One region of the Paenibacillus sp. FW104-T2 genome, then DNA from elsewhere that is predicted to be linked to it. Evidence: predicted binding sites of a transcription regulator. Region 1 holds the regulator's gene; each other region holds the start of a gene.
What was found. Region 1 encodes Rex, which represses fermentation and respiration genes when NADH is low (regulators of the CRP and FNR family bind a similar motif). Its sites were predicted from a motif close to TTGTGAAATATTTCACAA; they were not measured.
Positions count from the first base shown of each region.

Region 1 (2,210 bases):
TTCCGGTATAGGGACCAGGCTTTGCTGGTCATCCCTCGTGATTTCCCAAGCGTAAAAGGCAGTGTGGGGGATGCTCACTTTGTCGACATGCTTGTACGATCTCTGGCCGAAACGGCTATTGCGACAAGGGGCCGTATGATGGTGCTCTTTACTTCATACCGAATGCTGCGCCAGGTGTATGACCCATTAAAAGAAGCGCTGTCGGGTAACGATATTTCGCTGCTCGGTCAAGGCGTTGATAGTGGTAGTCGTTCCAAGTTAACCCGCAGGTTCCAGGATGCGAAAGCAACCGTTCTGCTGGGCACCAGCAGTTTCTGGGAAGGAGTAGATATCCCTGGAGAGGCTTTAACATGTCTGGCCATTGTCAGATTGCCTTTCCAGCCACCGAACCATCCACTCGTCGAGGCGAAGAGTGAACTGCTGCAGGAACAGAAAAAGAATCCGTTTATGAAGCTGTCTGTTCCACAGGCCGTCATCCGTTTCAAGCAGGGATTCGGCAGGCTTGTTCGTACGGCTAAGGATCGGGGCATAGTCATCGTTTACGATACACGGGTGATTGAGTCTTATTACGGAAAGTATTTCCTGTATTCATTACCCGGTCCCAAAATGGAACATATGCTGACTGAACAGATGGTTCCACGGATTAGCGAGTGGCTGGAAACGCCGGCTCAGGACGCGTCTGCTTCGAATCAGGAGTGACATCGTTGCGCAATAAGGGCTTCTCGCTGTAAACTTTATTAGAGTGTGAATTATTTTTGAAGCACTTTTAACTTGATATCTTATAAGGCATCTTGCATGATTTCATTCGGAAACGAAAAAGGTTATGCGGGATGCTACATTTTTATTTATCTATTGTGGCCTTGGTAAGGGGGAGTAATGTAATGAAATCAGATAAAATTTCGGAAGCTGTGGTACGCAGGTTGCCTGTTTACTTGCGCTATTTGAATGAACTGCATCAACGTGAGGTGGGCACGGTGTCATCACAGGAACTGGGACTACGCCTGGATCTTAATCCTGCCCAGATTCGCAAAGACCTTGCATACTTTGGGGACTTCGGTCGCAAAGGCATTGGATATGACGTATCGTATCTAATCGAGAAAATCCGTCATATATTGAAAATTGATCAGCAAATCAATGTTGCTCTGGTCGGAGCTGGTAACTTGGGACATGCATTGTCCAATTACAACGCCTATCTGAAAGACAACATGAAAATTGTTGCTGTTTTCGATGCATACGGTCCTAAGATCGGCAGTCAGATTAACAGCCTGAAAGTACAGCCCATGAATGAACTAACGGACTCGGTCAAAAAAGATAATATTCGTATTGGTATCATTACCGTTCCGGATACCGAAGCTCAGAACGTAGCCGATCAGCTCGTGGAATCCGGCATTGAAGCGATTCTGAACTTTGCACCAACCATCTTGAAAACACCACCGCACGTCCGTATTCATCATGCTGATTTTACAACGGATCTGCTTAGCCTTGCTTATTATCTGGAGAACGGAAAGGACGACGAGGAAGATGACGACAAATAGATGGGTAATTCATAACGGCAAATTTGCTGTAAATAGTGGTACGGAATGGACCGTGGTTCAAGGGTATATGGTGGTTGAAGACGATAAGATTGTGCATATTGGTGAGACACTGCCGGATGGAGATGAGAGCCTGCCGAAGGTTGATGGCAAAGGACTGGTCTTTTTGCCGGGTCTGATCAATACGCATGGTCACGCAGCCATGTCCCTTCTGAGAGGTCACGGGGACGATCTGGCCCTGCAAGTATGGCTTCAGGAGAAAATGTGGCCTATGGAGGCGAAAATGACGTCTGAGGACGTGTATTGGGGCACCTCGCTTTCTGTATTAGAAATGCTGAAAGGCGGAACAACTGCATTCCTGGATATGTATGATCATATGGACCAGGTGGCAAAAGTGGTTGAACAATCCGGGATTCGTGCCGCATTGGCACGTGGTGTCATTGGTCTCTGTTCCGAAGAAGAGCAAATGCGCAAACTGCAAGAATCGGCTGCGTTTGCACGCGAGTGGAACGGACAGGCTGGTGGTCGAATTACGACGATCATCTCACCGCATGCGCCGTATACTTGCCCTCCGGATTACATAGAGAAGCTGGTACAGGTTGCACATGATCTGGATCTGCCGCTGCACACCCATATGTCGGAAACCCTTCGCGAAGTCGAACAGAATGTAACGGATTA
Region 1 is NZ_JBYTCE010000010.1:124,456-126,665, forward strand. Features, by position in the region: gene dinG (ATP-dependent DNA helicase DinG) at 1-699, shown strand, start outside; gene AC3WQ3_RS14735 (redox-sensing transcriptional repressor Rex) at 882-1,535, shown strand; gene AC3WQ3_RS14740 (amidohydrolase) at 1,522-2,210, shown strand, end outside.

Region 2 (2,210 bases), on a different contig from region 1:
GTCATATATCCGAATACCGTCCAAGGCTGCCGCCCCACCTCCGTCATAATCCAGCCCGACGTATTGGCGATGAAGGGCAGGGAGATGGCAAAAACCATCAGGCGCATAAACCACGTTCCAGCTACCTCCAGCTTCTTGCGCAGCGCCAGAAATGTACCGTACAGGGCGAGTACAATCATTAAACCACCCGCAGCAATCATGATGCGGAAGCTCCAGAACGTTGTCCGTACTGGCGGGATGTAGTCCCCTGGTCCATATGTCTGCTGATACTCGGCATTGAGTTCCTTCATGCCTTGAACACTGCCGGAGAATTTGCTGTAGGATAGATAACTGAGCAATCCGGGAATCTTGATCTCACCGGAGTTCTCCTGTTTGTCAGGATCTATTGATGCGATGACCGTCCACGGCGCAGGATCTTCCGTTGTTGTCCAGGTTCCTTCACTGGCTGCCATTTTCATCGGCTGTGTCTCCACCAGATATTGCGCCTGGAAGTGCCCGGAGAACGCCACACCGAATGAGGAAACAAGACCAATGATGATGGCAATATTGAACGATTTGCGGAAAATCTCCACATCCTGCTTTTTCATCAATTTGTACGCACTGATGCCAGTTACCACGAAGGCCCCCGTCATTAATGCGCCAAAGATCGTATGCGGGAATTCAACCAGCAGCTGACCATTGGTAAGCAGCGCGAGGAAATCATTCATCTCGGCACGGCCGTTGTTGATCTCGAAACCGACCGGATGCTGCATGAATGAATTGGCTGCCAGAATCCACAGTGCAGACAGGAATGTGCCGACAAATACGAGCCAGATACAGGCCAGATGCACCTTTTTGGATAACCGGTCCCACCCGAAAATCCAGAGCCCGATAAATGTAGACTCCATAAAAAACGCCAGTAAGGCTTCAACCGCCAGTGGCGCCCCGAACACATCCCCGACAAAGCGTGAATACTCGGACCAGTTCATGCCGAACTGGAACTCTTGCAGAATACCTGTCACGACCCCGACGGCAAAGTTAATCAGGAACAGCTTGCCCCAGAACTTGGCCATCGTTTTATAAATCTCCTTGCCCTTGACTACGTACAACGTCTCCATAATGGCTACCAGCAGTACAAGACCGATGGACAGCGGTACAAAAAAGAAATGGAAGATCGTCGTGAGTGCATATTGGATACGCGATAACATAATCGGATCCATACCGTTACCCCTTCTTTCTGTTTACATCGCAGTGATTTGCATTTGGCATGGAAGCTGCACCTTCGCTGTCTGTCTGTCCGCCAAATACGTGATGAACGTATTGTGCCAGATTGCCTATTTTGTACATGTGACAATTATCACAATCTACGTCAGAATTGCGAAAAAAATGTGACGATGGTCACACATTGGATAAAATCCAGCCTAATATGCGGCTTATCTGCTTCGTCTATTCAGGGAAGTTGCTCATGTTTGGCACAACATGCCCATATGCTAGAGTCAGACATATCATGCGAAGTGCCTTAAGGGCTGTACATATGATGTGGAGAGATGGAACACCTCCGGAAGCGGGGGCTGAACATTTGAATGCATTCAAAGTGAGGTGATGACCTATGGATAAGCCCGAATGGGTACCAGAGATCAACGGGAAAAAAGCGTCAAATGAGGATGACAGCAAATATCCTCCCAATCGGTATATTCTTTTTCCCCGCAAAGGGGGATGGTCCACTTTTCCTTATCCGGACATCGCTGCCCTGCTCTCAGCCGAGGGAGATGTCCTATATGTAAGCAGTCAGAAACGTTCTGAAGAGATGCCCCCGGCCATTTCAGTAATCACCCTGCCAGAAGCTGAGATTCTGCTCCAGCAAAATCACACCGCAGCCGTCATTGCACACCCCTACTGGCTTACAGCAGTCCAATCGATGCATCCAAAGCTCAGCATTGTGCTGCTTCCCGAGCCGGCAGGCGATGAAGCAAGCTCTCCGCTGTGGGAGAGCTGCATATCCAGACTGGTTGGTACTGCCGATCTGATCGGTACGTCTTCGGAAACACGGTATATGAAGCTTGCCTTTCAGGGCGTCCGCACGGTCTGGCTGGGCGGTGAAGACAAGGCTCCGGCTGGCTCCATACACAAGGATGATCTCGAAATTCCGCTAAGAGATTATGAGCTGCTTTTTCTTCATGCCCTCAGACAAACCGTGACCGAAGCACCGGACACCATCACTCCGCTTCAGT
Region 2 is NZ_JBYTCE010000001.1:338,388-340,597, reverse strand. Features, by position in the region: gene AC3WQ3_RS01515 (cytochrome ubiquinol oxidase subunit I) at 1-1,199, opposite strand, end outside; gene AC3WQ3_RS01510 (hypothetical protein) at 1,589-2,210, shown strand, end outside.
Region 2: the regulator Rex is predicted to act here: its motif matches at 1,325-1,342, upstream of AC3WQ3_RS01515 (cytochrome ubiquinol oxidase subunit I).

Region 3 (2,210 bases), on a different contig from region 1:
TTGGATATGAAGTTGAATCCACGGGATGCGGTTAAATTACAGTTAACGGCATCTTAAACATAAACATAAAGCCCGCACCTCTTTAGGAGGACGGGCTTTTTTCATGTCACTTATAGATTAAGCTCATTACCGGAAGGTGATGACTTCAAGTGCTTAATGCTTAGATGCGGCAAATCTCATTGGGACATAATTCACAATGACAGATGCCTTGGAGCATCTTCAGGTCCTTGATAACAATCATGCCGTTATCATATTCAATGGCATCTTTTTTGCGCAAATCGCTAAGCATGCGGTTCACACTTTCGCGGGTAGCTCCAATCATGTTGGACAGATCCGTGTGGGTAATTTTTTTATGAATAATCACGTGATCGCCGTGGGGCTCGCCATAAGAATTGGACAATCGGATCAAGGTGGAACAGAGCGCACCAGGTTTGCCGTATAACATCAGGTCACGAAATTTGGTTTGGGTTAAGCGGTGATGAATGCCCATCCATTTCATAAAGTCAATGGCGAAGTCACAGTGCTGACAGATCAGCATTTCCAGGTCTTTGTGCTCCAGTACACCGATTTCACTGTCTTCCAGCACTTCCGCCGAGAAGGTATGCTTGGAACCGAAGAACGGATCTGCCTGACCAATCATATCACCGGACTGGTACATGTACATGATAAGCTCTTTGCCTTCATCCGTGGATTTGGTGATCTGGGCACGGCCCCTTTTCATATAATAAAGTTTGTCGGACACATCACCTTCCCAATACAGGTGGGTCCCTTCAGGATAGGTACGGTCTTTCATGGTTACGAGCAGATGATTGAAATTCACTTCCGAGAAACAGTTGGTATTGCCGCGTTTTTCCATGACACTCAGTTGTTCTCTCATAAGTCTATCTCCCCTTTGTATCCACCGGAGGGGGATTACAATCATGCTGCAGTCCGCGCTCCGTGGTTCGCCGCAACCGTTACCGTCCTGATTAGGGTCAATTCCGCAGGGGAGGACGGTACAAATTGCGGTGGTTCAATTTTTAAGTTCAGTATATACCTAATCTTACCGTTTGAGGGGCATGGAAAGGGGGCAAAAATGGCGAAATTTCAAACATTGTGATTAAATTCACTTTGGAGAGGGAAGGCTGCATTTGACAGCTATATATTTTAAATAGGAAGTGAAAATGACCTTCAGAAGGAACTCCAAAAAACTTAAATTAAATTTGTTATACTTTGTGAAAAAAATCACATAATTAACCTTTTCGACATGTTACGATGTGTACGTAAAGAAGAGAGACAAACCAAAAAACAATACGAACCTTTAGGAGGATGAGGGAGATGGCTGTAAAGAACGAAGTCGCCCCAGTAAAAGAACCGACAGCAGGTCAGTATATTCAAACGTTAATTGACAAAGCGAATAAAGCACACGCAGCATTCATGTCCATGGATCAAAAACAGATTGATCGCATTGTGCAAGCCATGGCACTGGCAGGTCTGGACAAACACATGATGCTTGCCAAAATGGCAGTGGAAGAAACCGGCCGCGGAGTGTATGAAGATAAAATCACCAAAAATATCTTTGCAACAGAATATGTGTATCACAGCATCAAATATGACAAAACCGTAGGCGTGATTGAAGATAACGAGTATGAGAGCTTCCAGAAAATAGCGGAGCCTGTAGGCATTATCATGGGTATTACACCGGTGACTAATCCCACATCCACGACGATGTTCAAAGCGTTGATTTCCATCAAAACACGTAACCCGATCATCTTTGGATTCCACCCTTCCGCTCAGAACTGCAGCCGCGAAGCCGCCAAAATTCTGCTCGAAGCGGCGGTGAAGCATGGTGCTCCGGCCGACTGTATCCAGTGGATTGATGATCCTTCCATGGACCGCACGAATGCACTGATGAATCATAATGATGTGGCGCTCATTCTGGCAACGGGTGGATCAGGCATGGTACGCGCAGCGTACAGCTGTGGTAAACCGGCACTGGGCGTTGGACCAGGGAATGTACCTTGCTTTATCGAGAAAACGGCAGATATCAATCAGGCTGTAACGGATCTGATCTTGTCCAAGTCATTCGACAACGGTATGATCTGCGCCTCCGAGCAAGCGGTCATCATCGAAGAACCGATCTTCGATCAGGTGAAAAAGAAAATGATTGCGAACGGTTGTTATTTCGTCAATAAGGATGAAGCTGCCAAATTGACAGCAGGTGCCATCAA
Region 3 is NZ_JBYTCE010000002.1:371,442-373,651, forward strand. Features, by position in the region: gene AC3WQ3_RS04465 (hypothetical protein) at 1-57, shown strand, start outside; gene AC3WQ3_RS04470 (Crp/Fnr family transcriptional regulator) at 161-877, opposite strand; gene adhE (bifunctional acetaldehyde-CoA/alcohol dehydrogenase) at 1,318-2,210, shown strand, end outside.
Region 3: the regulator Rex is predicted to act here: its motif matches at 1,213-1,230, upstream of adhE (bifunctional acetaldehyde-CoA/alcohol dehydrogenase).

Region 4 (2,210 bases), on a different contig from region 1:
GATGTGATGCGAGCTTTCCAAAAAAGAATGAATTCCTAAATGAATGGAATGAAATGAGGCTGGGATGATGTCTGACTTTGACGGAACTGGATTTGCAGAGCTATTAATTGTAGTTATCCTTGTTGTGCTCTTTGTATTTGGCTCTTCGGATATTGATGAGCTTACCGATTCCCCATCCTCTTCCTGAACCTTGCTCCCAATTGTGGTTTAGCCCCTTGAACTCTATATACACGGTAAGGTTTAGTACAGGATTCGGAGAGCCAATAAAAAACGCCAGTCCTCTATTCTGGACTGGCGTTTTTGAATTCATGCTGATGTTGTCATGCGACATAATCCGATAAAAACCTCGATGCCTATTACTCAGAGTTACAGAAATAACGGTGAAAATGCGATCCATGCCAAAATAAGCGTTAGCACAATACATACATTCTCGACCACGGCTCCATGTTTGGTCCCCGTGCTCATTAAATTCGCCCTGATCCTCCACTTGAGTGGCGGAAGCGGACGAATCCCTCGATTCGTCAACGAGTCTGCAAGCAAATGCATGGCATAGGCTACGCCTCCGGCAACCCAAATCTCCGGTCCCTGCTCATGCGTTGTGCTGTACAGCAGTCCTCCCCAAACTGCAGTTCCATAGACCGTATGGGTTAAACCTCTGTGGGTCAGCGTAGTACATAACATGAGCAGACTCCCTGCAATCAGGTTCCATGGTGCGAGGGCGTGACCGTATAATACAAGGCCCAGTCCGATGGCGAACATCAACACCTTGCGGAGCGAACGCGATGGCAGGAAAGATACCAGCCCGACCAAAATGGCCAGCAGCAGATTCCAAGGCTTCGCCTGCACATAAAAATACACAAATACGGCTGTAGGCAGCAAAATGGTTTGCAGCAGCCTGATCAGACTATTAGGCAGCGCCTTGGATACCAATAAGGAATTCGGCTCATCAATGTCCGGCAGCAGCGAGCCAATGAGCGCAACCGTAACAGCCGGTGCCGTGACTTGCACACCCATCAGCTGCAGTACTGAAAGTGAAACGCCTGTTCCAATAATCAGGTGGGATCTTCCCATCATGATGCGAAAACTTCCTTTCGAAGAAATAGGGAACATCATATCCCATTCTCGATGTTACAACGAAAACAAAAAGAGAACAATAGTTCGTATTTCTTATTTTAAAGTAGCATCTGGACCTCAATACCTTCCATTCTTCAAGCTCCAATAAAAAAACAGTTTCCGTGACCGGGCTCACACTTTTTAATTTGTGCTACTTATCTCTTTCTTAGTGAAATAAATCACATTAAGTGTTAGCAATTCACGGTATGATTCAAATATAAACCACTAAAAATGTTGATATTGTCCAGTGTTAAACCAAGGAGGCTTACACACATGAACGGAAACAGAGAAAAACTTGTCGTGATCGGTAACGGTATGGCCGGCATTAGTACAGTTGAACAAATTTTGAAATTAACTTCACGCTATGACATTACGGTCTTCGGCACGGAGCCCTATCCCAACTATAACCGTATCATGTTGTCCTATGTTCTGGAGGGCAGCAAAACCATTGATGATATCGTGCTGAATGATCTGCACTGGTATAAAGACAATGGCATTACACTTCATACCGGTACAACCGTGTCCCGTATTGACGCAGATACCCGGGAAGTCGTGACAAATGAAGGCACACGGGTGCCCTACGACAAAGTCATTATCGCTACAGGTTCCAGCTCCTTTATCCTGCCCGTTCCGGGTCATGATAAAGAAGGCGTTGTTGGATTTCGGGACATTGCCGATTGCAACATGATGCTGGAAGCAGCAAAGCAATATAAAAAAGCGGCTGTTATCGGGGGAGGTCTTCTAGGACTGGAAGCAGCCAAAGGCCTGGTACAGCTCGGCATGGACGTCACCGTAGTTCATCTCATGCAAGATTTGATGGAACGCCAGCTCGATCCTCAAGCTTCAGCCATGCTAAAAGCGGAACTGGAGCGTCAGGGCATTCGTTTCAAGATGGGCGCACAGACAGCTGAATTGATCGGCGGGGAACGTGTGGAAGGCCTCCGATTTGCCGATGATACCATACTGGATGCAGACTTTGTCGTTATGGCTGTAGGCATTAAACCGAATACGATTGTAGCCCGCGAAAGCGGCATGGAAGTTAACCGGGGGATCGTCGTGGATGACTACATGCAGACCTCACTCGAAGGTGTATATTC
Region 4 is NZ_JBYTCE010000002.1:25,051-27,260, reverse strand. Features, by position in the region: gene AC3WQ3_RS02880 (hypothetical protein) at 1-39, shown strand, start outside; gene AC3WQ3_RS02875 (metal-dependent hydrolase) at 367-1,074, opposite strand; gene nirB (nitrite reductase large subunit NirB) at 1,387-2,210, shown strand, end outside.
Region 4: the regulator Rex is predicted to act here: its motif matches at 1,281-1,298, upstream of nirB (nitrite reductase large subunit NirB).